4 regions of the Peribacillus sp. YIM B13472 genome follow, and region 4 is predicted to be linked to each of the others. Evidence: riboswitches for the same ligand, from Rfam matches in the RefSeq annotation. Region 4 holds a riboswitch; each other region holds the start of a gene.
The links. Region 4 has a riboswitch for S-adenosylmethionine ahead of ACFX4I_RS21975 (5-methyltetrahydropteroyltriglutamate--homocysteine S-methyltransferase). Riboswitches for the same ligand answer to the same signal wherever they lie in the genome.

Region 1 (7,493 bases), on a different contig from region 4:
AGGAAGTACAGGAAATGGCAAGACATCCTTCATTCAGTCAATCGTTGGAGAGAGCATTGCCGCTGAGGACCATTCTTCCCTAGTCAGTGTCAAAGACGGGGATGATTTGGAAATCCTTGAAATTACCGATACAGATAGCAAAGTTGTCGAGGAGCTAACTGATTTGGATGAAACACGCCGTCAGCGCGGGACTATTGTCGATGTGACAATCATCAGTGACTACCTAAGAAATAATCATTTGCGATTATTGGATACACCGGGGTTCAATGGGGAACAAAGCGTGGAATCCGATTTCCAAGGCTATTTACATGGCAGTGATGGCCTGATGTTCGTTCTTGACGCCCGGGCTCCTTTCACCGGCAGCGAAAGGGATCTGTTATTGGAAATTCAAATGATGGCACCGAAACTGCCGATCCATTTCCTATTAAATAAAATGGATACGATATACAGTGATCAGGTTGCAGTCCGGATGGAAGACGAAACATGGGATAAAGTGAATGCATATTTCCCGAATGCGAAAGTGTTCGCTTTCTCCAAACATTATGACAGCAGGCAGCAATTGAAGGACCTTTCAGCCTTCCTTCAATCGAATTATCAAGATGATAATTGGAAGGAAAGAAGATCTGAAAAAATCCTGGCATTCATTCGTAAAACCTTATCTTATCTATTAGAAAAACGGACAGCCAATGAGCGGAAATGCGAGCATTCCATCTCTTGGAATGAGCAGATGGAAGTCAAACTGAATGGAGCGGTCAATCAACTGGCTGATCTGGAAAAAGAAAAAAGTGAAAATATCATAAGGTCGTATCGTTCGCTTAAGGACGAAGTGAAAAGTCAGCTTTATTCAAAAATTCCTGAATTACTGAGGGATTGCTCTAAATCGTTAACGGAAAGCAGTGATTTCAGTCAGGTCCATGTACAGTTAAACCAGGAAATGAATGAGCGGATTCAAAACTTCATTTCTGACAAGATCATGCCTCAATATTACCGTTCTCTTCAAGACTGGATTGCCAGTTCCCAAATGGAGTTCTCACAAAGCCAGCAGTTCATGGATGAGATGAGTGCCGGATTCAATGAATTATACAAAGAAGAACGGATTACGCTGGCAGGTGACTTCAGGGTATTGGATGACTGGCGCCGTGATGCCGACCGGATGACAAGCAGTATCCGCATCGAAAACGTTAATATCCTTTTGCGCAGGACTCCATCACAATTGCTGCTTAAAGGAGCAGGGAAGCTATTTGGGGCGATACCGCAAAATAAGGCCAATATGTACAATCGTTACAAGAAATACCTGGAAAGTGAAGATTACCTGGATGTTGCCGAAATGATCACGGAACGTTTCCTAACCCAATTTGGATTGTTTGAAAAATCATTGGATCGGGACATCTCACTTTTCTATCGCAGTTCATTTGCCTTACTTCAAAAAACGATAGAGCAGACGCAGACTGAAATAAAAGACTACCAGGCTGCATTGGAGCATATGAAAGAAAATCCGGAAGTTTACCGTGATCCGATCACGTTGTTCGAAGTGAAATTAAGGCAGTTGGAGAGGCTTGAAAAAATCGAGAAAAAGCGTTTAGCCCAGCTTCAAAGAAAATAAAAATAACGGGAAACATTTCAAATATTCAAAAATCTATTGACTTTACGACTATATCCCTATAAAGTGATAATTACGAAAACGTAACACAATATATCTCTTATCAAGAGTGGCGGAGGGACTGGCCCTAAGATGCCCAGCAACCGTTCCATTAGGAATTGGTGCTAAATCCTGCAAAACAGAAATGTTTTGACAGATAAGAGAGGGACAAGTCTGCAAAACAGCCGATTAAACCTCTCTATATTAGAGAGGTTTTTATTTTGGGATTTACACCGACTTAACTGATAAGACTAATGAGAAAACATGGAGGGAAACAAGATGAGAAGGTCTATTAAAGGGATATTCATTTCTGCCATCGCTTCGGCTTTGCTTTTAACGGGTTGCTCTGCGGGGCAGAGTTCCACAGAATCGAAGAAAGAAGAAAAAGTATCATTTGAAAATGTCCCGGAGAGATTTGCTGATGGCGATGGAGCCAAAATCAAGGTGATCCGTAAAATTGGCGGTGATGATCATACTGCCCAATACCTGGCGGGGGCGAAAGAAGAAGGAGAAGCACTGGGGTTTCAAGTCGATACGTACACAGCCAATGGTGATACGGCTAAATTCCATGATGCGATAGCACAGGCTTTGGAGGAAGATTACGACGGCTATATCATTTCACATGGTGATGATGTTGCAACTGTAAATGACGTTCAGAAGTTGGTTGATGCAGGTAAAAGCGTTGTCACATTCGATTCAATAAGCGATTTATCTAAAATAGAGGGCGTGACATTAACTTCACAGGATGATGAAGCGTTGGCAACACTGGCTTTTGATAAATTGATAAAAGAGCAGAATGGTGAAGCGGCAATTGCATATCTTTGGGTGGATGGTTTTCCTCCAATGGTAAGAAGAAATGCAGTCTATCAGGAAAAATTAAAAGAAAATCCTGGAATTAAAGAAGTCGAAAGATTCGGAGTGGCATCAGCTGATACTTCGGTTCAGACACAAAATGCTGTAGCCGCAATGCTGAATAAATACCCTAAAGGTAAATTGGATGCGATTTTCGCAACATGGGATGCCTTTGCCATCGGTGCAGCCCGGGCGATTAAAGAAGCGGGCCGCGATGAAGTGAAGATATATGGTATTGATGTATCTAACGCAGATCTCCAGGAAATCCAATCGGCTGATAGCTCATGGTCCTACACCGCAGCAGTCGATCCCAAGTTGATCGGTGCAGTGAATATGAGGATATTGGCTAAAAAATTAGCGGGCGAAGAAACGCCGCAAACCTATGACTTAGAGGCTTCACTCATTTCACAAAAGCAAGTCCAAGCTTCAAAGGAAGCGGTAAACATGGCAAATCTGTCTGGTATTGTCGATGGCTGGGGTGTATCGACGGAATTTGAAGAAGATTGGATGAAAGTTTTGAAAGATCATTATAAAAAGTAAAAAGAGACACTCTCTTTCAAGTAGAAGGGAGTGTCTGTTCAATAAGGGGGAATGGACATGGGCACGCAACTAGAAATGAAGAAGATTTCGATTGAATTTCCGGGGGTGAAGGCGCTGAGTGAAGTTGATTTTTCCGTACAATCAGGGACAGCCCACGCATTGGTCGGTGCAAACGGAGCAGGGAAATCGACGTTAATGAAAGTTTTATCGGGAGCCCATGTTCATTATTCAGGTGACATTTTTATTGATGGGGTGAGGCGGGATATCCGCTCGCCAAAAGCGGCACAGGAACAAGGCATTCAAATTGTTTATCAGGAAGTGGATACAGCCCTCATCCCTTACTTAACGGTTGGGGAAAATGTAATGTTGAATGATATGGTCCAAAACATGGGAAAAAAACAGAGGGTCCAATGGAAAGAGCTGCACAAACAAGCCTCTCATATTCTTGAAGATATGAAAATTCGTGTCCCTTCGAAAAAGCTGGTAAGAGACCTTACCTTGGCTGAAAAACAGATGGTCCTGATAGCAAGAGCCGTTTCGACAGAATGCAAATTCCTGATTCTCGATGAGCCAACTGCTCCGTTAAGCCATACGGAGACGACAGAACTTTTTCGAATTGTAAATGAATTAAAGCAAAAAGGCGTGGGAATCATTTTCATTTCACATCGTCTGCCTGAGATTTTTGAAATCTGTGAAGAAATTACGATCATGAGAAATGGGGAGCGTGTCACTTGTCGAAAGAAGGAGGACATAACCCGTAACGAAGTGGTAGAGAATATGCTCGGTAAAACCATGGAAGACCAGTTTCCAGAAGTGAATGCTTCGATCGGGGACGTAATTCTGGAAGTGAACGGATTGTCAGATGCCGAGAAAGTCAAGAATGTCAGTCTGAATATTAAAGCAGGCGAGATAATCGGCTTGGCAGGTTTAGTCGGGGCGGGAAAAACGGAGCTGTGTAAAACCCTATTCGGTCATACTTCGATCACAGCGGGTGAAGTCATCCTGAATGGTCGAAAGCTTTCTTTGAAATCACCGCACGAAGCAGTAAAAAGCGGTCTGGCACTTGTACCTGAGGAACGCAGGAAAGAAGGGGTCCTTGTTCAGGAATCAGTCTCGGCGAACTTGACTGCAGCCAGTCTCGGCAAATTCTGCAAGACGTTCAGTTTCGTGGATCGTAAGGCGGAAAAAGAAAAGGCGAAGGAAATGATCGCAAGTCTCGGCATTAAAACTCCTTCAGGGGAAGTGAATGTCGAAAACCTTTCAGGTGGTAACCAGCAAAAAGTTGCCATCGGAAAATGGCTTATGGCCGATGCGGATGTATACATATTCGATGAACCAACGAAAGGGGTCGATGTTGGAGCCAAGAAGGATATATTCGAATTGATTGCAAAGCTTGCAAGGAATGGGAAAGCGATCATTTATGCCTCATCCGAGCTTTCCGAAATCATTGGCATCACCAACCGGACATATGTGTTATATGACGGGAGCACTGTCATCGAATTAGAAACGAGCAAAACGAATGAAGAAGAACTACTATTCTATTCAACAGGAGGAAAATAGGATGAGCATACCCATTCCTGTTACACAGACAGCGAAAGCGAAGAAAAAGCTGGAACTATTCGACTTTTTCTATAAATACGGTACAATATTGACGATTATCATTCTGATTGGGATTTTTGCCGTGTCCAATCCATCTTTCATTCAAACGAATAACCTGATCAACATCCTGCGTTCCATTTCAATCGTGACCATCATTGCGATCGGCATTACTATATCCCTGACCGTGGATGGCTTCGACCTTTCCGTCGGCTCCGTCGCATCATTGGCCAATGCCATCGTCATATCAATGTTTGTCTGGTTTTCGCAGGATACATTAATCGCCATATTAGCTGCGATCGGCGCCTCGCTTGTCGTAGGGGCTTTGAATTCATTCATGATCGTTAAATTGAGAATTCCCGACATGCTGATGACATTGGCTACCATGTTCATTATCCAGGGAATTGCCCTTACCTATACAAAAGGGGCCACGGTTTCGCAAAATATGGTCATGCCCGACGGAACATTCGCAACAGGACTGATCAGCCCGTTTTTCGCCAAAATTGGTCAGGTACCATGGATAATCCTGATCATGGCAGTCATTGTGATTGCGACCCATATCTTTTTGACTTATACGAAGCACGGTCGTTATATGTACATTATTGGGGGAAATAAGGAAGCGGCTAGACTTTCCGGGATATCGGTCAATAAATACAAAATCCTTGCCTATCTGCTTTCAGCTCTATTAGCTGCAATCGGGGGGATTGTCCTAGCTTCAAGGGTCATGACATCGGAAATCAATTCAGGGTCCCCCTATTTAATGGATGCCGTCGCAGCAGCCTTCATTGGTTCCTCCGTTTTAGGAGCGGGAAAACCGAATGCCTTTGGAACCTTTGTCGGTGCAGTCCTGATCGGAATCCTTCAAAATGGGTTGATCATGATGTCCGTTCCGTATTATGCGATGGATATCGTCAAAGGAACAGTGCTGGCCCTTGCACTCGCGGTAACCTATTACAAGCAAAAACATTAAAATGAATTCGTTACGTTACTCTACAGATATCCAAAAATATGAAAAAATCCTGTTGTAATGCAACAGGATTTTTCCTTTTTAAAAAGGGATGGGTTAAGGAGATCGTCATCCTTTTACTTACGCTAAAATGGTGGCAGGAGCACTTTTTGAACCCTCATTGTTGGAGTATAAAGATTGACCGCAATTGTAATTTTTATAGGGACCTTATTTACCTTTTAATAAGATTGATAATGATCTATTGTAAAGTATGAACATTCATATCATATACTTATCTAAAGGAGAGTGTAAACTTATGCGCGAAACCTGTGTTCCGGCTGGTGTGAAACCAAATGAAACTGGCTTTGGATATACGCTGTCCTTGATAGGCGGCAAATATAAAATGATCATAATGTATTGGCTGTCTGAAAATAAGGTCATGCGTCATAATCAGCTGAAGCGAAGTATCGGTACCATTTCCTTTAAAACGCTAAGCATCATGTTAAAAGAGTTGGAGGCAGACGGCCTTATCATACGCAAGGAATTTCCCCAAATACCTCCAAAAGTAGAATATTCATTATCTGAACGTGGTCTATCTCTCATCCCATTGTTAAATATGATGTGCGAGTGGGGAGAGAAAAACAGTTTGCCAGTTCAGGAGACTAAACAGCAGTAGGTGTAGCTATTTTGATTAAATCAAAAGAAGTATTTCCCTGACAAGAAAATACTTCTTTATGAACTGCCTATTATAGGTTATCGACAAAATTCAAATAATCTTGTGCGCTTTTTTCCAATTCGCTCACGGATGGCTCATTTTCAGCACCATAAAACGCAAAGAATGAACGATAATCTGCATTGCAGTATAGGAAGGTAGTTTCAAAGGGAGATAATAAATGTTCAAGTGTATAGCGATATCTTCCTTCTTCACTATAATCCTCTTCGTTAATTCCGGCAGATACAGCTAAAGCAGCTTTGCGATTCTTTAATTTATCGCCTCCATTTGAACCATAAGCCCAACCATAAGTAAAAACATCGTCAAGCCATCTTTTTAGGAGAGGCGGACAATTAAACCAATAAAAAGGGAACTGTAAAACAAGATTACTATGCGATTCGATTAATTGCTGTTCTTTTTCCGCATTAATGTTTCCGTCAGGGTAAACCTTATACAATTCGTGTACTGTATACTTTTCCGGATATTTCCTTAGCGCTTCTACCCATCGCTTATTTATGACGGATGTTTCTAGACTGGGGTGTGCTACGATAACGAGAGTTTTCAAAGATTTCTCCTCCTTAATTATTATTTATTAAGTATAAAGTGCACTCTGCAAGTGCGTAAGTATGCACTTTTAGTATAGGTACTTACCTAAAGGAGAGTGTTAAATCAGGTTTAACTAAAAAAACGATCTGCAAATTCCAATATAAGAAAGATATTAATAAGGGAATCTTAAAAGGTCAGATAGACACGCTCATCCTGTCACTTATACATAGGAGGGATATGTACGGCTTTGAATTAGCCCAAATTGTTCGTGTAAGAAAATATTACAGACTTACATCAGTGGGTGAAGAAGGCTTTAAACAAAAGCGCCTGGAATGGGAATTTGTAAGAGATGTGATTGATTCCTTTTTAGATTGGGGGCCAGACTTTCCGGAATATCAGTTAATACGTATCTGCTTTCAGCTCTATTAGCTGCAATCGGGGGGATTGTCCTAGCTTCAAGGGTCATGACATCGGAAATCAATTCAGGGTCCCCCTATTTAATGGATGCCGTCGCAGCAGCCTTCATTGGTTCCTCCGTCTTAGGAGCGGGAAAACCTAATGCCTTTGGAACCTTCAGCGGTGCAGTCCTGATCAGATTCCTTCAAAATGAATGATCATGGATGCGATGGATATCATCAAAGGAACAGTTCTTGTCCTTGCAC
Region 2 (7,493 bases), on a different contig from region 4:
GCGCCAGTCAACTTTTAACGAAATGGTTGAGGTGGCATTGGAAGCAGCTATCAAGGATTGATAATTGCATGTAAATGTCAGGCTGGTTACCGGGAATAAGTGATGCTGTAGAATGACAGTTGGGATACAGGCTCATTTATTCCTTGGTATCCGTATTTTTGTAATGTCGGAGATGGCTGTTGCCCTTGGATCTTTCTCTATAATATTAACGTTTGCGAAGCGGTAAAAAAATACATATGGTCATAAGTTGTTATTTTTGATAACTATTATTTTTCGATTGGCATGAAAGCTGATAAAATAGGAATGAAATTGTTTATATTGTCATGAAGAATGAAAGTGGTGAGGCTTCAGTGGAAGAAGAAAATCAAAAACAGCCAAAAGAGGCAGGAAAATTCATTAAAATAAAGAAGTTTACGTTCATTATGGGGATTTTCTTAGTCATATTTCTAACTGCAGGGATTACTACAATAGCCTTGACCTTTGGAGATGAAAAAGTAGAGTCATTAGCACCGGATAAACATGCGGAATTTGAAAAGCTGTATTCTACATACGATACGATAAAAGATAACTATTATGAAGAGATTGATCAAGATAAGCTGGTTGACGGGGCAATCAATGGAATGATCAAATCATTGGATGATCCCTACTCCGCTTATATGGATAAAAAGGAAGCATCGAGTTTCCATGAGAGCATCTCTTCATCTTTTGAAGGAATCGGTGCAGAGATTCAGGAGCAGGATGGACAAATCATGGTCGTCTCACCGATAAAAGGATCCCCAGCAGAAAAAGCAGGGGTAAAACCGAATGATATCATTTTAAGTGTGGACGGTAAAAGCGTTGAAGGACTAAGCTCTTCTGAAGCTGTCCTGAAAATCAGGGGCGAAAAGGGAACGAAAGTGGATTTATCCATCTCAAGAGCTGGTGAGTCGGATCCGATTGAGCTCACCATTAAACGGGATACAATTCCGATTGAAACGGTATATGCGGAAATGCTTGATGATGGAGTTGCAAAAATTCAAGTGACCAGTTTTTCCGAACATACAGTCCAAGAACTGAAAACGGCGCTTGAAGAAATGTCGAAGAAGGATATGAAGGGTCTCGTATTGGATTTGCGGGGAAACCCAGGGGGACTTCTTGACCAAGCAATAGACATGGCAAGCCTGTTCATACCTAATGGGAAAGTGGTCCTTCAAGTTGAAGATCGCAGCGGGAAAAAAGAGGTCTATAAATCGAAGAATGATGGAGAACTGAAAATCCCGGTAGTCGTGTTGATTGATGACGGAAGTGCCAGTGCTTCTGAAATCGTTGCAGCGGCTGTCAGTGAGTCTGCGGACATTCCATTGATCGGTGTCAAGTCATTTGGGAAAGGGACAGTTCAGACTGCCCAAGACTTTGAAGATGGATCTAACTTCAAATATACGGCAGCTAAATGGTTGACTCCTGAAGGCAATTGGATTCATAAAAAAGGGATCAAGCCGGATATTAATGTAAAGCTTCCTGATTATGCCAGCCTTCCGTACATTTCACCTGATAAGGAATTGAAAGCATCCGATTCTTCGAGTGAAGTGAAAGCAGCTGAAGAGATGCTGAAGGAAGCAGGCCATGATCCAGGAAAGATAGATGGATTCTTTGATGAAGCAACCACGAATGCGGTCATAGCATTCCAGAAGGAACAAAAAATTAAAGAAACTGGGACAATTAAAGATGATACTACCGTGAAATTGATGCAGGTCATCCGCGAGAAAATCCTTAAAAACGACACACAAGTGAAAAAGGCAGTAGAAGTATTAAAGAAAGAAATCAAATAAATGATTTTGCCCGAAAAGCCTGTCAGCGATTATCGTTGGCAGGCTTTTTTGTCGTTAAATGCATAGAATTCCAATATTAGGCGGAGAATAGGGGTAATTTTCCGATGAGGTGAGGTAATGAAAGAAAAGGTATTTTTCATATATCTATTGATCTTGATTCTGGCAGGCTGCACCTATGCCCCTTTACCCAAACAAAATGGAAATGCAGGTACGGAAAAAAAACTGACCAAAGAAGAGGACCAGGAAAGCGTGAAAACATTTCTGTTAATTGGTGTTGATACAAGAGGAGAGCAAAAATCTCGATCAGATGCGATTATCCTGGCAAAATACTTTCCTGAGCAGGAGAAACTGAAGCTGGCTTCCATCATGCGTGATAGTTATGTGGAAATCCCCGGAAATAAATCAGGATATAACAAAATAAATGCAGCTTATTATTATGGTGGAAGGGAACTGCTCAAGAAAACCATACAGGAGAACTTCGATATCAAGGTCAATCATGTAGCGGTAATCGACTTCCAGGGATTTGTGAAAATGGTCGATTTACTTGCCCCTGAGGGGGTAGCGGTGAATGTGGATCAGGAAATCATTGATGATATGAGCATTCAAGCAAGTGTTGGTAAAAATGTTTTACATGGTGAGGAAATACTGAAATATGTCCGTTTTAGGCATGACGATGAAAGTGATTTTGGAAGGGTGGAGCGTCAACAAGAAGTGATGGTTCAATTAAAAACAGCGTTTATAAATCAAATCTCATCCTTCGAAGGGATGGCAGCCCTTCCTAGTATCATCGAACAAGGACTCTCGTACCTGGATACAGATATTGGACTGAAAACAATAATGGAAATGGTTCCAAAAGCCGTCTTCCATACACCGGACACTGTCGAAACCTTAAGGGTTCCAGTGGAAGGAAGCTTTAAAGATGAAATATATCCCCAGTCCGGAGCCGTGTTGGAAATAGATTACACTAAAAATAAAAAGGCACTTCAGGAGTTCTTTTCAAAATAATAAGAACTATTGTTGAAAACAACCTTATATTAAGTGAATAAGTTTGAATTCACTTGAATTATTGTATTATAGACCTCGCAAGAATAATCATGATCATCTTTAAAAAACGAGAGGGATACAAATCCTTCTCGTTTTTTATCACCAATAAAGGAACCTGCATCAATTAACAAAATGCGGAATGTTTTTAATGAAATCCGGTGTTATGATGCCGTTTTCGGTAATGATGCTCGTAATAAGATGATTCGGTGTAACGTCAAAGGCTGGATTGAAAGTCTTCACGTTTTCCGGAGCGATCCTTACACCTTGAATGAAGGTGATTTCCGCTTCATTCCGTTCTTCGATCGGGATGGATGTGCCGGATTCGATAGAAAGGTCGAATGTACTTGATGGTGCGGCCACATAAAAGGGGATGCCAAAGTGCTTGGCTAATATGGCCAATCCCAATGTCCCGATTTTATTGGCTGTATCTCCATTAGCCGCAATCCTGTCGGCACCGACGATAATTCCATTTATTCGTTTCTGGTGAATCGTATGTGCAGCCATATTATCTGAAATTAAAGTGACATCAACCCCCGCTTGCATCAATTCCCACGCCGTCAAACGCGCACCTTGCAGGACAGGCCTGGTTTCACATGCGTACACTTTTAGCGGAAAGTCCCTTTCTTTAGCCAGGTGGAAGGGAGCCAAGGCTGTGCCATACCGAGCTGTGGCAATTCCCCCAGCGTTGCAATGAGTGAGAATGGAATCTCCTCTAGTGAATAAGGATAAACCATGTTCCCCGATTTTCCTGCACATTTCTTCATCTTCAGCAAAGATGGCTTTAGCCTCCGTTACAAGTGCTTCCTTTGCAGCTGAAATGCTTTGCGCAGCATGCAAGGCGTTCTCCATCCTCCTTAACGCCCAAAAAAGGTTGACTGCAGTTGGCCTGGAAGAGGCGAGTTTTTCAATATGCCTCGTTACATTTCTCTTGAAATCCACTAATTCAGCGGTTGTTTCCTGTTTGGCACCAAGTGCAACACCAAATGCTGCCGTCAGTCCAATTGCTGGGGCACCGCGAACTTTTAATGTCAAAATGCTGTCATATACATCATCAACTGAATGAAGTTCAATAAATTCAGTTATGGAAGGAAGGGCTTGTTGATTTAATAATGTAATATGGGTATCATCCCATTGTACCGAATATGGTAAGGGTGCTAGTGTAGTCATGTGCAGGTCTCCTTTTAAATGGTTGAATAAGATGGCAGTGTAAGTTGCTTCAAGGCTTCAATGACAGCTGGAACATCCATTTCTTCCCGTTTTTTAATTAAAAATGCACCAATTTCTAATGTTGCCGTTTTGGCAGCGATCCTTGTTTCTTTATTTTCAATGACGTTTAAATCGGCAACATGGGAAAGGCCAATGGTTCGCCGAATCAGTTCACAGCCGGCAAAACCGAAAGCATCTTTTTTGAATTTTGTCAGTAAATAAGGCAGATAACCTTTCACATGGCGGAATGGGCTTTTATTTTGGCCTTCCCATAATTCGGTATAAGTTTCTTCAAAGGCATTCCAAAATTCATGAAGGTGTGTGAAAATCTCTTCCTTTCCAGCGCCATTGCGTGTGACTGCCTGGAAGAGAAGGTTGGCGGTGTATTGACCAAGGTCAAAACCAACGGGCCCATAAAAAGCGAATTCCGGATCAATAACCTTTGTTTCAGTTTCACTTGCAAATATACTTCCAGTATGTAAATCTCCATGAAGCAAGGCTTCCTGCTCGGTTTCAAAGCTTTGTTTCAGCTTAGCGACCTCAAGTATCACTTCTTGATCATTCCAGATATTTTTGGCGGCATCAGTCAATTCCACCTCGAAGTCTCCCGGGAGTTCCTCAAAAAATGGATCCGTGAAAATAAAGACTTCAGTGATTTTGCAGAGTTCCGGATTCGTGAAATGTCGGGCCACTTCCTTTTTCGCAGATGGTTCTAAATGATAATCGGATGTATAAAATGCCGTCTTCGCAACATACTCACCAATATGCTGTGAAAGCAATGGATATGAATCGCCATCGATCAATCCTGTTCTAACGATTTTCAAGTGAGATAAATCCTCCATGACTGTGATGGCAAGCTGTTCATCCGAATAATAGACTTGCGGTACGAATTCGGGGCAATAACTTCTGAAATGAATCAGCGCATTCGCTTCAATGGCAGCCCTTTTCAATGTCAACGGCCAGCTTTCACCAAGTACCTTGGCATAAGGGACCGCTTGTTTGATGATTATTCCTTTATTTGTGTGCGTGTCTGTAATATGAAAAACATAATTTAAGTTTCCATCGCCGATTTCTTTACATTTTAAACTTTCATCCGCATTGACCAACCCAAGTTTTTTTGCAAGGGTTATAGCTGTTTCGTTTGTCAATCTCTTAAAATTTGAATGGTTTTGTGTCATTCTTTTCCCCTCCAGATTCAAAATAAGAATAAAAAAGCCTCTTTCATATAGAAAGAGGCAGAAGTTTTGGCTTCGGACCTCTTATCTTCCAGAAAAAGAATTCTGGTGGAATTAGCACCGTGCTCTGTGGATTTTATAATCCGGCGGTGAATCCGCCCCATTTCACAATGGTATTACAGTCGGTTGCTGGGCTTCATAGGGCCTTTATCCCTCAGCCTGCTCTTGATAAGAGTAAATGTTTTCTGAAATTTTAATCTTCGGGAAAATAATAACAACTTTTTAAATAGTTTGTCAATGGGTAAATTAATAAAAATCTGGGCGACGATCTTCGAATACAGGTATTTTGTTACGGGCTTCTGTAACTTTATTGAAGTCCAAGGTGCCTGTCAAGAGTTCGTTTCCTTCTCCGGCTTCACTAATGATATTCCCCCATGGATCAATAATCAAGGAATGACCAGCAAATATATTATTGACATCCGAACCTGAACGATTAACGGCTACAACATAGGCTTGGTTCTCGATGGCACGGCTAATCAATAAGGCTCTCCAGTGATCGAGTCTCGGCTTTGGCCATTCCGCCGTTACGAATAGAACTTCGGCGCCTTGAACGGTATGGGCTCGCTGCCATTCAGGGAAACGGATGTCATAACAAACGAATCCAGCACATATTTTTTCATCAAGAGTGAATAAACCATCTTTTTCTCCTGGCTGCAGGAAATGATGTTCATCCATTAACTGAAATAAGTGAAGCTTATCATATTCTTTAATGAGATTCCCATGTTTATCGATGATAATCATGGTGTTATAGATTCCCTTGCTTGTTTTTTTCGCGATGGAACCGCCTATGATGTGAATCTGGTGTTTCTGTGCCTGTGTTTTAAAAAATTCAATCGTTTTTTCTGCCTCGTGATCAGCAATCTCATTTAACCTGGTCAAGTCGTATCCTGTTGTCCAAAGCTCCGGTAAAATGACGATATCGGGTTCTGACCGTGCTGCTTTTTCCATCCATTGTTCTGCAACCTGAAAATTGATATCTGGTTGCCCGAAGGCTATATCCATTTGAATACAAGCTATTTTCCACTTCATCGTTTAAAACCCCCACATGTAAAAAATGCTTTACAAGACTATGATAAACATATATCATTTGTGACTAGAATTTCAAGAAATTTCAGAGAAGGTGTATAAATGGTGCAATTCGAAAAATCCGGCCAGCTTCAGGACCTGCCCAAGCAGTTTTTTGCTTCACTAGTAGCAAAAGTCAATGCGATCACGGAGCAAGGACATGATGTCATTAATTTAGGCCAGGGAAACCCTGATCAGCCGACGCCAGAACATATCGTGAAAAGTTTGCAGGCTGCCGCTGAAAAAACGATTAATCATAAATATTCGCCATTCCGGGGACATCAATATTTAAAAGATGCTGCCGTCGTCTTTTATGAACGAGAATACGGTGTCAAGCTGGATCCGAATAGTGAAGTGGCGATTCTCTTCGGGGGGAAGGCAGGTCTTGTCGAACTGCCGCAGTGTTTATTGAATCCAGGTGATACGATCCTTGTTCCAGATCCCGGCTATCCGGATTATCTTTCCGGAGTTGTTTTAGCCCAGGCAAAGACCGAACTCATGCCCTTGACAGAAGAAAATGATTTTCTTCCGAAATACAATGACATACATAAAGAAGTACTTGATAAAGCCAAAATGATGTTCTTGAACTATCCGAATAATCCCACAGGTGCTTCTGCAACGGAAAGTTTCTTTGATGAAACCGTCTCCTTCGCAAAAGAGCATTCCATTTGTGTGGTCCACGATTTCGCTTATGGTGCGATCGGATTCGACGGAAAAAAACCGATAAGCTTTCTCCAGGCGAAGGGAGCGAAGGATGTAGGAATAGAAATATACACACTATCGAAAACATACAATATGGCAGGGTGGAGAGTCGGCTTCGCAGTGGGGAATAAGAGTGTAATAGAAGCTCTAGAACTATTACAAGACCATCTTTATGTGAGTCTTTTCCCGGCGATACAGGAAGCTGCGGCAAGCGCTTTGCTTGACTCGCAGAGCTGTGTAGAGCAGTTAGTGCAGATGTACGAGGGACGAAGAAATGTTTTCATTGAGGGATTGAGGGCAATCGGCTGGGATGTCAAAGCGCCTGCGGCATCGTTTTTTGCCTGGCTCAAGGTGCCTAAAGGCTTTACGTCAGAGAGTTTTGCAGACTATTTATTAACGCATGCCCACGTAGCTGTTGCCGCAGGGAATGGAT
Region 3 (7,493 bases), on a different contig from region 4:
CTGTGCCCAATATTGAACAAACTGAAAGTGTCCTTACCGAGGTATTGGGGTTCAGGAAATTAGGCACATACCCATCCTTAATTAGGGGGCAAAATCCGATTGTCGTTTACGAGACGGGTGAGGGAGGAACAGGAGCGGAACTCCATATTGAGGAAAGGAATGACATACCTCGGGAAAGGTTGGGGAGGGGTGGAGTACACCATGTTGCCTTCCGGGTGGATAATGAAGAAGAATTGAGAAAATGGATAGAGAAAATTAGTGAATCGAAATTCGTGAACTCGGGCTATGTGGACCGCTTTTATTTTCATTCACTCTATTTTAGGGAGCCGAATGGCATCTTATTTGAACTAGCTACTGATGGACCTGGTTTTGCAGTGGATGAAGCAGAGCAGCACCTAGGTGAGAACCTTGCCCTGCCACCTTTTTTAGAATCGAGAAGAAAGGATATTGAATCGAATTTAAAACCACTGAATACAAAATCAACAAATTAATCAACGGGAAAGGAAGTAATCGGCATGCAAAAGCAAAATGCTGGAATACATCATATAACCGCAATTGTAGGCAATCCTCAAGAGAATGTGGATTTTTATGCTGGAATATTGGGAATGCGTATGGTGAAGAAAACCGTTAATTTTGATGATCCAGGCACCTATCATTTATATTTCGGAGATGAATCAGGTTCACCGGGCTCAATCATCACTTTCTTTCCTTGGCCTGAAGCATACCGAGGGACAATAGGTTCTGGACAAGTGGGGATTACAACATATGCCGTTCCGGAAGGGTCAATGGACTTCTGGAAAATGCGTTTGGATAAATTTAACATAGGCTTTGAAAAGGTTTCACGTTTCGGTGAGGAATATCTGGAATTTCAAGACCCGCATGGTTTGCAACTTGAACTGGTTGAGCGTAAAGAAGGTAAAAATAGCAAGTGGTCATTCGGCGGTGTACCAGCTGATAAGGCGGTCAAGGGATTCGGAGGTGCCGTATTATTGACGTCAAAGCCGATCAAAACGATGGAACTATTAGAGAAAGTGATGGGCCTGCAAAAGATTGGGGAAGAGGGCGATTTCATCCGCTTCAAATCCACATCGGACATCGGAAATTTGATAGATGTTAAAAAAACGGTTTTGCCCAATGGGAAAATCGGAGTGGGAACTGTCCATCACCTTGCATGGCGTGCAAGCGATAATGAAGATCATAAAGAATGGAGGGAGCATATAGGTAACCATGGCTATGGTGTGACACCCTTTAAAGACCGTCAATACTTCGATGCCATTTATTTCAGGGAAGATGGAGGCATTCTCTTTGAAGTTGCCACAGATCCACCTGGCTTCGCTCATGATGAAACGAATGAAACGATGGGGAGTAAATTAATGCTGCCGCCATGGCTGGAAGAAAAAAGGGAGTACATGGAGAAAACGTTACTGCCGGCAGTGCCGAGAGTACTAGAGGAGGATAAATGATGAAGCATATTTTTCAAAAAGGAAGTAATCCAGAAGCGCCATTGCTTTTGCTTTTACATGGCACTGGAGGAACGGAAACAGATCTCTTGCCATTAGCGGAAATGGTTTCACCGGGTTCATCCGTATTGAGTGTACGGGGAAATGTACTTGAAAACGGAATGCCTCGGTATTTCCGCCGGTTATCCGAAGGGATTTTTGATGAAGAAGATTTGATCTTTCGTACGAAGGAGCTTTATGACTTCTTGGACTTAGCGGCCGGAAAATATGACTTTGATCGTGACAAAGTGGTAGCATTAGGTTATTCTAATGGTGCCAATATAGCGGCAAGTTTGATGTTCCATTTCGAAGGGGCACTACAAGGAGCGATTCTTCATCATCCAATGGTACCTAGACGAGGTATTGCACTGCCGTCCCTCTCGGATATACCTGTTTTTATTGCTGCAGGTAAAAACGATCCAATCTGCCCGGCAGAAGAAACGGAAGAACTCAATCAACTTTTACTGCAAGCTGGTGCTACGGTGGATGTTCATTGGGAAAATTACGGTCATCAGTTAACACGTTCAGAGGTTGAGGCAGCAGGTTCATGGTTTCATAAGAACTTTATATAAGAATGAAAGAGGGAATGAAGATGATTTCAGTTAATCCTGAAAGTCTGACTGAACGGGAAAATTATAAGTTTTTGACTGGAAGCATTATACCGAGACCTATAGCCCTGGTTACGACACAATCCGAAACCGGTACAATCAATATAGCGCCGTTCAGCTTTTTCAACATAGTCAGTTCCAATCCTCCGATGATTTCCATTTCTGTTCAACGGAAAGAAGGAGTTTCAAAGGACACGGCCCGAAATGCAATTCAAACAGGTGAATTCGTTGTTCATATCACTGATGAAAATAATGTTGCTGATGCAAATCGAACGGCGAAGGAACTCCCATCTGACGAAAGTGAATTGGGTCTTACCAATTTCACGCCAGCTGTTAGTGATAAAGTATCCGTACCTGGATTGCAAGAAGCGAAGGTACGCTTTGAATGTACATTAGAGCATGCGATACCGTTGGCAGGTTCCCAGAATAAACCTGGTTGTGATTTATTGATAGGGAAAATAGTCTGCTATCATATAGAGCAAGATATTTACCATAATGGCCGAATTGACCAGAATGGGCTAAAACCTGTAGCAAGATTAGCGGGTCATACTTATACAAAACTAGGGGAATTATTTGAAATAGAACGTCCTTAAGTGAAAAGAAAGAAAGAATGGCGTCATCTTTTTGAGATGGCTTCATTTTTTTAGATCAAAATTATCCGGTTAGATTTATCTGCAATTTTAATGCGGTGAGCGGTAGTTCCGAAAACTGGCAATCATTTCATTTCAATGCCGGAGGTGCCATGATTGTTAGAATTTAAAAGAAAGTCTTTACAAACGAAAACAAAACTTGACAAATTTTTCATAGATTGATAAAGTTATAAAAAAATAATTTCTTATCCAGAGAGGTGGAGGGACTGGCCCTATGAAACCTCAGCAACAGGTCTAAAAAGGCACTGTGCTAATTCCAGGGGGTGAAACCTTGATAGATAAGACCGTACGTGTTTATTTGTCAGTAACGCACTCTTTTTTAGAGTGCGTTTTCGTTTTTTCTGGATGCAAGATTAAGGAGAGTAAGAATGGAAAACAAAAGGAAGCATGATTTTCAAAGGCAAATGCAAGCACGGCATATAATAATGCTATCGCTTGGCGGGGTGATTGGAACTGGTTTATTCTTAAGTTCGGGTTATACGATTCACCAGGCTGGTCCGTTTGGCACCATCCTTTCGTATCTGATTGGAGCAGTAGTGGTTTATCTAGTCATGCTATGTCTAGGTGAACTGGCAGTACATATGCCCGAGACAGGTGCGTTTCATAGCTACGCAGCCAAATACATCGGACCAGGGACAGGGTATACAGTAGCCTGGTTGTATTGGCTAACTTGGACGGTTGCACTAGGTTCGGAATTCACGGCTGCAGGATTGTTGATGCAGCGATGGTTTCCATCAATAAGTGTCTGGATATGGAGTGCTCTATTTGCCATTTTGGTCTTGGCATTAAATGCGTGGACCGTTAAGTTTTTCGCTGAATCCGAATTCTGGTTTGCGTCTATTAAGGTATTTGCTATTGTGATATTTATTATTCTGGGAGCTGCAGCAATGGTAGGTTTTATTCCAATAATTGATTCACAGTCAGCTCCGTTATTTTCCAATTTCACAAGTGCAGGTTTATTTCCGAATGGTGCTTTCGCCATTCTGATGACGATGCTCGCGGTGAATTTCGCATTTTCTGGAACTGAATTAATTGGAATTGCAGCTGGAGAGACAGTGAACCCTGAAAAAACGATACCAAAGGCAATCCGTATGACATTATGGAGATTGATTATCTTTTTTGTGGGTACCATCGTTGTATTATCCGCATTATTGCCAATTTCGGATGCAAGCGTATTAGAGAGCCCCTTTGTTACAGTTCTGGAACAAATTGGAGTGCCATATGCAGCGGGTATTATGAACTTTGTTATATTAACTGCCATTTTGTCTGCTGCAAACTCAGGACTATATGCCTCATCCAGGATGCTTTGGTCACTTGCAGATAAGAAAACTATATCACCCATATTTGCAAAATTGACAAAACGGGGTGTTCCGGTAAATGCAGTCCTTTTCAGTATGTTGGGCGGTGGTTTAGCCCTTTTCTCAAGTATTATTGCACCGGATACTGTATACATAGTGCTCGTATCCATTTCTGGACTAGCCGTGGTTGTAGTTTGGATGAGTATTAGCGCGTCACAGTTTCTATTTCGCAGGCGATTTATAAAAGATGGAAATTCAGTAAATGATTTGGCTTATCATACACCATTATATCCACTCGTTCCAATCGTTTCTTTTATACTATGTCTTGCTTCTTGCATAGGAATTGCATTTGATCCTACACAACGAATTGCACTATATTGTGGCATTCCTTTTATTTTGTTTTGCTATGGAAGTTATTATTTGACACAAACGATAAAGAAAAGAGGAGTAGACCATGAAGAATAAAATAAACCCAATTGACGCAATATTACGAGATCATTCAGTCATGATTTTGGACGGGGCTCTAGCTACAGAGCTTGAAAGGCATGGGTGCGATTTGGACGATCCCCTGTGGTCTGCACGTGTATTACTTGAAAATCCAGAAGTTATTTATCAGGTTCACTCTGACTACTTTCGTGCTGGTGCTGACTGTGCGATCACGGCAAGTTATCAAGCAACAGTTGAAGGTTTCGCCCTCCGCGGAATACAAGAGAAAGAGGCTTTGGAACTAATCCGGAAAACGGTTTTACTTGCAAGGAAAGCAAGAGATGAATTTTGGATGGAAGAAGAATATCAAACGATTAGACCTAAGCCATTGGTCGCTGCATCAGTTGGACCTTATGGGGCTTACCTTGCAGATGGTTCAGAGTATGTAGGAAACTATGGTGTTTCAGATGAAACTTTAACTGCATTTCATCGCTCGCGAATATCTGCTTTGATTGAAGCCGGTGCTGACATTTTAGCATTTGAAACGATTCCTTCCCTGCAAGAAGCAAAAGTATTACATTCATTATTGAAAGAGTATCCAGAAGTCTATGCTTGGCTATCCTTTTCATTGAAAAATGAAAAAGCGATTAGTGACGGTACATTGCTTGAGGAGTGTACCAGATTGTTTGGGGACAGTGAGCAAATTGCAGCAATCGGCATCAACTGTGCGCCTATATCAGGTATCACGGAAGCCATACAGCTGTTGCGTTCAAACACGCATAAACCAATTATAGTTTATCCGAATTCTGGTGAAACATATAATCCGGAAACTAAAACCTGGCATGGTGAAGAATCATGTAACAGGCTCGACCTGAAATCTGAAGAATGGCACCATGCAGGGGCACGTTTAATTGGAGGATGTTGCAGAACTGCACCGCATCATATTGCAGACATTTCAAGAAAGTGGCGACCTTCCGTGGTGGTATCCTCCTAGCCCTTCTCCTGTCATCAAACTGTTATAAGGTATGTAAGTAGTGGATAAATAAAAAGAACAGGAAGCGTCATAATTTGACGATTCCTGTTCTTTTTTTTGCACTAGATCGGGTGTGAAGGAACATCTGGGTTGAGTTATATTTCTTATTTTTTTCAGTGTTTTTAAAATGAATTTCGGCTGAAAATAACAGGTCAATCCAGACTTGCTGCAAAAACAGGAAAAAGAGAAATTAAATCATATTTTTTGTATGCTTGGGGAAACTAAACAAACAATGATTGGAAAGGAGAGAATGAGTATGAGTCGTGGTAAAAATTTTAATCACAAAGAAAAAGGACATCCAGGAAATCTACCCAATAATAGAATTAGCGAAGAGAAGGAACACAGCCGGCAATATGAACAAATCGAGGATATTGTCACACATGAAGCTTTCAAAAATCGGGAAAAAGAAGACGAGATGCCATGATTTATTGGGAAAAAGTATATCGAATGAGACACTTTTAAACATATCAAGATATTGAGCAATTTTCCATACCTTTAAGGATTTTATAATTTCGCTTTCCAAAAATAGAAGCACATCATAAGGCTTCCAAAATTCAGCTTCGTTTTTAGCTTTAAAGATGAGACAGCAATTTCCATTTATTCACTTGGGAAAAACCATGAGCTTTGCTATGGTTTTTCTTTCATTGCAAATAAATCAAGAGGGAAAGTCGGAGATTAAACGTAAATAAGCATATACGGAGGATAGAAAAAACAGCGGAATTTACTCATCTTTCCTTGATGGAAAAGGAAAGATGTTAAAGAAGATAACAGAATAATGATGATGGATGCATTTAATTAGCTGACTTTCTTCTATATATAATTAATAAAACTTAATTTTCTAAACTCAGGGGCAACTATTAGAATTCAAAAAGCTACTAAGCCAAGTTAGTAAGTTTAATTACATGTAGTGTCAAAAGGGCGAACTCAACGATTAATAATAACCGGCTTATCCTAACTGGTTAATGCCATGGAATTTTACAGTTTTGAATAAATCATTCGTGAATATTATAAGAAGTCCAATGTCTGCTATGTTATATTTTGTTTATCGCGATTTATTTCCACTTCTCGTTTAGCTCTAATAAAAGCGATGAATTGAATCGTTTCCTCTTCAGAAAGAGAGATTCCATCGACAGTCAGCTCCATATTTGGTGAATCCGTTAATTCCAAGATTAGAGGAGACTCTGTGGTAATATCTTTAGATGGATAATCCACTCGACCTAGGATGTAATCAGTGGATGTATCATATAAGCCTGCTAATAAATTAATCGTTTCTAATGAAGGGCGGCGATGGCCCGATTCGTATCCTGCATAGGTACTCTTGGCGATTCCGAGTCTGTCAGCGGTATATTGCAAAGACCACCTTTTGGCCTTCCTTAATGTAGTTAATCTATTTACAATCATTCTTATTACTCTCCTTTTATATAAATCCATTATAACATCAAATTGGAATAAGCGTACGCGTAATGAATGATTTTAGCTTGATTTCACTCTGGAACATGACTATAATAACATGTGGTGTACGCGTAACATGTACATTTACAGCGAAAACATCCTTTTCTAAGATGATTGAATGACAGGGAGGCTTTAAAGGGGGGGAATATATTGGAGAAGTTGAAGTCAAAAATGAAGAAGTTGATGTTAATTACTACAGGTGGTACAATTGCATCGTTAGAAGGAAAAGATGGACTGGTTCCAGAGATGAAAGCTGACGAATTTTTAGGACATCTGCCGGGATTGGATTTACTTTACCAGATTGATAGTAAGCCTTTGATGAATATTGATAGTACAAATATGCAGCCGGAAGATTGGACAGAAATGGCACAATCCATCCATGAGCACTACCATGATTACGATGGCTTTGTGATTACCCATGGAACAGATACAATGGCTTACACTTCAGCTGCGCTCTCATATATGTTACAAGATTCAGGGAAGCCAATTGTCATTACAGGTTCTCAAATCCCAATTGCCTTTAAAAA
Region 4 (7,493 bases):
GTCAATATCTCGAGCAGTTCTTCATCCCATTTCAGTTCATGGATATTGTACATCAATGTCCGGGATGCATTGGAATAGTCCGTTACATGAGCCTTGCCTCCTGATAGCTTCCAGATCAGCCAAGTATCGATGGTACCGAATAACAGCTTCCCTTCATCCGCCTTTTGTCGTGCCCCTTCCACATTATCGAGGATCCATTTCACTTTCGTTCCGGAAAAATAAGCATCTATCAACAATCCCGTTTTATCCCGGAATAGATCGTTAAGTCCCTTTTCCTTCAAATCATCACAGATTTCACTTGTTTGCCTGGACTGCCATACAATCGCATTATAGACAGGGGTACCTGTTTCCTTATCCCAAACGACTGCCGTTTCACGCTGATTGGTGATCCCGATCCCGGCAATTTGCTCTGGCTTTACACCGGATTCAGAGAGTACACCGGCAATGACCGCCAAGATCGATCCCCAAATCTCATTGGCGTTATGCTCGACCCAGCCCGGTTTAGGGAAATGCTGCGTGAATTCCTTTTGGGAGGAATGGACGATTTCCCCCTTTTCGTTAAATAAAATCGCCCGGGAACTCGTTGTTCCTTGATCTAATGATAAAATGTATTTTTCCATTGTGTATGCCCCTCCTTTTAATTAACTGGCAATATTTCTGCTTTCCAATTCATGTGACTGTTTTTTACCAAATGCATAGGCTAATATCAATAGTACCAGGCTTGCACCCAAAACAGACCAAAATCCTGCTGTTATTTCTCCCATAAAGAATGCTTTATAACAAACGGCACCAAGTGAACCCCCAATAATCGGTCCAACGACCGGAATCCATGAATAGCCCCAATTCGAATTGCCTTTACCCGGTATCGGCAGCAAAAAGTGAGCGATGCGCGGTCCCAGATCGCGGGCAGGGTTAATCGCGTATCCTGTCGTTCCCCCAAGTGACATCCCGATCACGACAATCAATAACCCGACTGCGAATGGGTTTAGACCCTCTGTAAAATTATTGGCACCTATAAATAATAAACCAAGAATAAGGATGAAAGTTCCAATCATCTCACTTAATAGATTTGAAAATGTGTGCGGGATCGCAGGTGATGTCGCGAACACACCAAGCTTCGCTCCTGGATCATCCGTAGCTTTCCAGTGTGGCAAATAGTGCAGGAATACTAGAGTTGCTCCAAGGATTGCACCAATCATTTGGGCCACGATGTAACCGGGCACATCACTCCAAGGAAATTCCCCAATAATGGCAAACCCTACTGTGACCGCCGGGTTTAAATGCGCCCCGCTTATGGAACCCACTGCAAAAACACCCATGGTAACAGCCAATCCCCACGCAATCGTGATAACGATCCAGCCGGCATCTTTTGCATAGGATCCCTTTAAGGATGAACCAGCCCCAATGCCCGCTCCGAATAAAACTAATATCATCGTACCTAACACTTCTCCCCAAAATGGAGTCATGAATAAAACCCCTCCCCTGATAAATTTTTAAACCTTGCCAACAAATAAAAGGAGACCCACAGCAGAACTATCTTCATAAAAAAAATTATGAATAGATCTGTTGTGAATCTCCTAGTCTCCGTCACATATATTAACTTGTACTGTAAAATATACTAGTTTATGAAAACGCTGTCAATATTTTGTGAAAAATTAATCCTATTTTTCTGTATTTTTTTAGTTCCCCTATTAAACGATATCCCATAATTCAGTTTTGGAAGTGGTAATTGACGATGCTCCTGCATCAAGGGCGTTCAGGACTTCATCCGAAGTACGTATGAGGCCGCCTGCAAAAATCGGTGTCTGCAATCGTTCCTTCACTTCTTTTATCATCCATGGCATAGCGCCCGGCAATACTTCGATATAATCCGGCTTGGTTTTCTGCACCAGCTTATAACTTTTCTCAAGCGCATGTGAATCTATTAAAAAGATTCGCTGGATGGCAATGACCCCCTTTTGCTTCGCCTTCAATATAACGCTTGATTTAGTCGAAATCAGCCCATATGGATTATATTCCTGACAAATGAATTCTGTCGCGTACTCATCACTTCTTATGCCATGGATCAAATCGACATGATAAATCATTTTCTTATTATGCTGCTTTGCCATCATACTTACGTTTTTCAATTGTGATATATGCAAATCAAGAAACACACCTATTTCATAGGAACTTTCTAAAAATCTTTCGAAATCCTTCATGCTTGCTGACGCAGGCAAAATCTTCTGATCCATCATTATCCTCCTCATTCCCAGAAAAACTCAAAACTTCAAGTCATTTAGTATATTTTAAAGAGCTTGATTTATCAAACACATTTTTTCATGACCAATGTCACCATAACACTATCATACATGGCACACCCTTTATAGTTTTCGGCTAAGGATGTATGTAACCTCCATCATAAAGTAAGTTTCATTTTCAATGCGCCTTCGACGAGTTCATACGATTTAATTGTGCCAACGGGAATTTTTCTCACGATGTTCCAAGCATTAACATTCATTTTGATCGTTCTTTTTTCAAATTCAAAAAATGGCGGTCTGTTAAATATCCTTTGGTTGATGAAATTCCTGTCAATTGGTTCCATTTCCACTAATTCAAATAAAATCGTTCTTTTTTCCACATGAACCGGTTTTAATGTAATCCGGAAAGCTACGTTTTTCTTAAACATCATTTTCTTCACTTCCATCGTTCCGGAAAGCACTATATGCTTTGGCGTAATCTCGACTTTAATATCTTGACCATATGATTTCATTCTTAAGATTTTCTCTATCATGGCTGCAGTTACCGTTATCGGTATGCCATTTTTGAATGGACTGAATGTACTCACCCTTGCATTCCCCTCCTGCCGCTCCTACTGAACGTCGGTTATAGCATATGCCGGGTTCCCTGATGTAGTTAACATTTCAACCCATATTAATAATCGGTATATTCTAAATCTTCCACCTTCAACACTTGACCTTTATAAAAACTACCTGTATAGTCATAATTAATTTAATAGACAACTCTTATCCAGAGAGGTGGAGGGACTGGCCCTTTGATGCCTCAGCAACAGACTATTTATGTACTGTGCTAATTCCAGAAGTGTAAAAACTTGAAGATAAGAAGAGTATATCGCTTTGCTGCCAACACCTCTTCTTATTTTCAAGAAGAGGTTTTTTATTTTTAAAAGGAAAGAAGGAATGCAACATGTCAATCACATTAACGAAAGCACCATTCAGGGCCGATCACGTAGGAAGTTTATTAAGACCAGAACGTTTACATATTGCCAGAAAGCAATTTAAGGAAGGTACCATTTCAGCAGAGCGGCTTCGTGAAGTTGAAACCGAAGAAATCAATCGGATTGTCAATAAACAAATTGAAGTTGGATTAGAGGCAGTGACGGATGGTGAGTTCAGACGAACATGGTGGCACTTTGACTTCCTCGAACATTTAAATGGCATCGAGGGATATGTTACTGAAAAAGGTCTCACATTCGATGGTGTGGAAACAGAGAGATATAACGTTCGCAATACCGGGAAGGTTTCATTCAATCCCGAACATCCCTTCATTCGTGATTTCATTGAATTGAACAAAATCGTGAACGGACGTGCCGTTGCCAAGCAAACGATTCCCAGTCCGAATCAATTATTTGCTGTAGGCATTCATAATGAAGACATCTACCCTGATATTGAAGACTATGCTAATGATATCATCAAAGCGTATCAGCATGCTTTGAAGGCCTTTTATGAAGCAGGTGTGCGTTATCTTCAATTGGATGATGTATATATTGCCAGGCTTTCAGCTCCAGATTTCCAGTTCAAAGATGGAAAATATACGAGGGAACAGTTAATCGATCTTGCACTTCGTGTAATTAATGGCGCATTGGAAGGCAAACCAGAGGACCTTGTCGTCACTACCCACCTGTGTCGTGGAAACTACCAGTCGACTTGGGCGTTTGAAGGAAGCTATGCCCGTATCGCCCCAACATTATTGGCAAAAGAAAAAGTGGATGGATTCTTCTTGGAATATGACGATCAACGCTCAGGGGATTTCAAACCACTGGAATACATTCCAAATGGCGGTGCACGGGTCGTACTGGGTGTCGTCACTTCAAAAAATGGAGAAATCGAAGACAAGGAAGCTGTTAAGGCACGCATTAAAGAAGCCTCGCACTTCGTTCCTCTCGAACAATTATGTTTAAGCCCGCAATGCGGCTTCGCCTCCACCCATCACGGCAACAAGCTGACCGAAGAACAGCAATGGGAAAAGCTGAAATTCGTCGCTGATGTAGCAAAAGAAGTATGGGAATGATTTTTTTTTATTAATCATTTGACATATCGATAATTCTCGATATAATGAAATGTATGAAAACAATCGAGATATTTAAAGCATTATCCAACGAATCCAGGTTGCAAATCTTACAATGGCTCAAAGCGCCTGAACTCCACTTCACCCCTCATGAGGGAATAGATATGAAGGAAACCGGCGTTTGTGTAAGTCAGATTACGGAAAAATTAAACATGACCCAATCCACGGCCTCTCAATACCTCTCGATGCTCCTTAGAGCAGGATTGATTAAAACGGAGCGGATAGGAAAGTTTACGTATTACAAACGAGATGAAGATGCCATCTCAAAAATTACTGATTTCTTGAAAGAAGAAGTATGAAAGTGAACCTGATCCGTACCTTAGAGGGTTGGGTTCATTTTTTTCCTAACAGTTCGATATTTCGCGATATGTTTATTTTTTTATCCATACATATCAACATATTGCGATATGTCTTTATATAAAATTGATCATTAATGAGGAGTGAATCTATTTTGCTTAATACATGGAAAATTTACATGTTGGCGATTATCAGTTTTTTAGTAGGAACATCCGAATTCATCATATCCGGGATTTTGGATAAGATTGCGCATTCTCTTGGAGTGACCCTCGCTGCCGCAGGACAGCTCATTACAATTTTCTCCCTTGTCTACGCAATCGGCACACCCATTCTTATGGCCTTGACAGCAAGTTTAGACAGACGAAAATTAATGTTGTATTCCCTTGGACTATTTGTAGTGGCCAATCTGCTTGCCTTTCTATTACCAGGCTTTGGACCGTTTCTATTTGCACGCATAATCATGGCACTTGGTGCAGGATTGGTTGTAGTCACCGCTCTGAATATTGCCGCTAAGCTTGCTCCGCCAGATAAACAAGCAAGTTCTATTGCGACAGTTGTCATGGGGTTTACAGCTTCCCTTATCATTGGCGTACCTCTCGGAAGAATCATGACGGATGCATTCGGGTGGAAATCCGTCTTTGGCGGAATCGCCCTATTCGGCCTGATTGCCATGATCGTTTTATTCTTTACCATTCCTCCTATCAAAGGGGATAAACCAGTACCACTTCTCCAGCAGCTGGCCCTTCTTAAAAAAAGGAAAGTTGCCCTTGGATTATCGATAACCTTTTTCTGGCTTGGCGGATACTCGATAGCTTATACCTATCTATCCCCTTACCTGCTATCCGTATCGGGGATAAGTGACTCTCTACTTAGCACGGCTTTGCTTATATTCGGTATCGCAAGCCTGATCGGATCAAAGTTTGGCGGATATAGTACGGATCGATGGGGTGTATCATATACACTAATTGGCGGTATGGCGCTGCATATTGTGATGATCATCATGTTATCCATCGTTACGAATTCATTGTTGGGCGTTTTGACAATCCTTACATTATGGTCGTTCGCAGCATGGTCATCAGGGCCGACACAGCAATATCATTTAGCAACCCTTGAGCCTGAATCATCAGGAGTCATGCTCGGTCTGAATCAGTCGATAATGCAATTGGCCATGGCGGCCGGTGCTGGAATTGGCGGTGTTGCTGTAGAACAAGTATCACTTGCTTCCATAACCTGGATCGGTGCAACAGGGGTTGCCATTGCCATGGTCATTGTTCTGGTCCCTTCAAGTTCATCGTCAAGCAGTAAAATAGCACAGTCCATAAAATCCTAGACCGTTATATAAACATTCATCATAAGGCTAGATTTTTAGCCTTATGATAAATCCTAAATCCGAAAGCAACAAAAAAAGAACGGCCACCAGCACGTCCCCTTTTTACTTGCAGCTATCTTCATCATCCATTTTCTTCACAAATATATCATCCGTCACCCTATCTTCCAGCTTGTTCCTCAAGGCCAATTCCGCAGCCTTCCCATCACTGGGCGACCCGTCCGAGAAATACATCGGAAACAAGGAGAAAAACAAAACATAAAAAGAAAAATAGATGAATTGATACCAGATCACCGAGCTGTCCAGGATATTCTGATACACTAAGCTATAGATGATCAGCATGCTGATTAAATTAAAGATAGCCCCCCCTAAATATATCAGCGTATTCGTCAATCGATTATCATGTTTCAATCCCTTGAACTCGCAAGTCCCATTCCAAAAATAATATTTCCTCACCTCTATGTTCCGAAAAGCAAAAAGTTTATTACCACAACCGATCAAGATTTTCTTTTCTGATCCCCCAAAGATCGTAACAAAGAAAATATGCCCGCTCAAATGTATCAGAGTAACGATCGGCATGATCAAAAAAAAGGAAAATAGAAATTTAATGATATCAGAGAGACCAAACATGTTTAATCAATCCTCCTTACCAGAGCAATTTTCTCAAAAACCCTTTTACCAGGATGTTACTCTGATACCCTGTCCAAAATAGTTATAACTAGCAAATTTTCACAGTAGTAATATGTTGCTTTCCACAAGTGATAAGAGGATAATTTGTTCTCCTTCTGCTTAATTCGACCTTCAAAAAACAGGCTATCCCCTTCCAAAAAAACTCGGAAAAGTGATAGCCTTTACATCTTTATTTAGCGATTGGGGGTGTGAAGAATTTCTGGGTTGTTTTGTCCTGGCCTCAAGCCTGCATGTTTATATTCAGGGGTGAAAGCCGATGTTTTGATTGGGCAGGCGATTTGCTTCAGGGCATTTCCTTTTCCGTCCGGTACCTCGATGATCATTCCCCTCTCCTTCAATTGGGGGTGTTCGGCCGCTTCAGTGAAGGTCAGCACTGGTTCTGCGCACGCCTCGAAATCAGCGAATATTTCCTGCCATTCATGAAAGTCTCTTTCAAGGAAAGCCAGTCGGACTGCCATTTTAAACCTGATTCCGCTCTCTTCATCGCTTTTCATGCTCAGTTCATACAATTCGGGTGCACCGATCGCTTCGCATAAGGCTTTTCGAAAAGGGGGCTCAAGGCTTCCTACCGAAAAATAGCGTCCATCTTTCGTTTCGTAAAAGTCATAAAAGGATCCTCCATTCAACATCAGTTTTTCTGGTTCAAGCTCGAGTCCCCCTTGTAAATTCAGAGGTGCGGATATGGCATTCAGGGCAAAACTGCAGTCGGTCATGCTGATGTCGATGGCTTGGCCGAATCCCGTTCTTTCCCTGTGAATGACAGCAGACAATATACCGATAACAGCATGCAGTGATCCTCCGGCAAGATCTGCTATTTGGGTTCCATTTTTAG

Region 1: linked by a shared signal. The riboswitch ahead of ACFX4I_RS13815 (sugar ABC transporter substrate-binding protein) and the one ahead of ACFX4I_RS21975 (5-methyltetrahydropteroyltriglutamate--homocysteine S-methyltransferase) in region 4 are both predicted to bind S-adenosylmethionine.
Region 2: linked by a shared signal. The riboswitch ahead of mtnK (S-methyl-5-thioribose kinase) and the one ahead of ACFX4I_RS21975 (5-methyltetrahydropteroyltriglutamate--homocysteine S-methyltransferase) in region 4 are both predicted to bind S-adenosylmethionine.
Region 3: linked by a shared signal. The riboswitch ahead of mmuP (S-methylmethionine permease) and the one ahead of ACFX4I_RS21975 (5-methyltetrahydropteroyltriglutamate--homocysteine S-methyltransferase) in region 4 are both predicted to bind S-adenosylmethionine.

What each region holds. Positions count from the first base shown of each region.
Region 1 covers NZ_JBHZPG010000016.1:4,163-11,655, reverse strand. The annotation lists gene ACFX4I_RS13820 (GTPase domain-containing protein) at 1-1,603, shown strand, start outside; SAM riboswitch class I at 1,698-1,803, shown strand; gene ACFX4I_RS13815 (sugar ABC transporter substrate-binding protein) at 1,919-3,031, shown strand; gene ACFX4I_RS13810 (sugar ABC transporter ATP-binding protein) at 3,089-4,591, shown strand; gene ACFX4I_RS13805 (ABC transporter permease) at 4,593-5,597, shown strand; gene ACFX4I_RS13800 (winged helix-turn-helix transcriptional regulator) at 5,890-6,249, shown strand; gene ACFX4I_RS13795 (NAD(P)H-dependent oxidoreductase) at 6,320-6,850, opposite strand; partial or broken gene ACFX4I_RS13790 (ABC transporter permease subunit) at 7,209-7,493, shown strand, end outside.
Region 2 covers NZ_JBHZPG010000035.1:34,083-41,575, forward strand. The annotation lists gene deoD (purine-nucleoside phosphorylase) at 1-61, shown strand, start outside; gene ACFX4I_RS21365 (lmo1851 family serine protease) at 351-1,808, shown strand; gene ACFX4I_RS21370 (LCP family protein) at 1,926-2,813, shown strand; gene mtnA (S-methyl-5-thioribose-1-phosphate isomerase) at 2,973-4,019, opposite strand; gene mtnK (S-methyl-5-thioribose kinase) at 4,034-5,236, opposite strand; SAM riboswitch class I at 5,315-5,468, opposite strand; gene ACFX4I_RS21385 (carbon-nitrogen family hydrolase) at 5,540-6,322, opposite strand; gene ACFX4I_RS21390 (pyridoxal phosphate-dependent aminotransferase) at 6,422-7,493, shown strand, end outside.
Region 3 covers NZ_JBHZPG010000025.1:40,997-48,489, forward strand. The annotation lists gene ACFX4I_RS18085 (ring-cleaving dioxygenase) at 1-491, shown strand, start outside; gene ACFX4I_RS18090 (ring-cleaving dioxygenase) at 516-1,463, shown strand; gene ACFX4I_RS18095 (alpha/beta hydrolase) at 1,463-2,071, shown strand; gene ACFX4I_RS18100 (flavin reductase family protein) at 2,092-2,700, shown strand; SAM riboswitch class I at 2,940-3,042, shown strand; gene mmuP (S-methylmethionine permease) at 3,126-4,520, shown strand; gene mmuM (homocysteine S-methyltransferase) at 4,510-5,475, shown strand; gene ACFX4I_RS18115 (hypothetical protein) at 5,771-5,938, shown strand; gene ACFX4I_RS18120 (helix-turn-helix domain-containing protein) at 6,541-6,915, opposite strand; gene ACFX4I_RS18125 (asparaginase) at 7,138-7,493, shown strand, end outside.
Region 4 covers NZ_JBHZPG010000037.1:29,291-36,783, reverse strand. The annotation lists gene glpK (glycerol kinase GlpK) at 1-620, opposite strand, end outside; gene ACFX4I_RS21990 (MIP/aquaporin family protein) at 642-1,466, opposite strand; gene ACFX4I_RS21985 (glycerol-3-phosphate responsive antiterminator) at 1,692-2,234, opposite strand; gene ACFX4I_RS21980 (hypothetical protein) at 2,399-2,827, opposite strand; SAM riboswitch class I at 3,003-3,104, shown strand; gene ACFX4I_RS21975 (5-methyltetrahydropteroyltriglutamate--homocysteine S-methyltransferase) at 3,187-4,290, shown strand; gene ACFX4I_RS21970 (ArsR/SmtB family transcription factor) at 4,344-4,646, shown strand; gene ACFX4I_RS21965 (MFS transporter) at 4,799-5,974, shown strand; gene ACFX4I_RS21960 (hypothetical protein) at 6,077-6,601, opposite strand; gene ACFX4I_RS21955 (CaiB/BaiF CoA transferase family protein) at 6,835-7,493, opposite strand, start outside.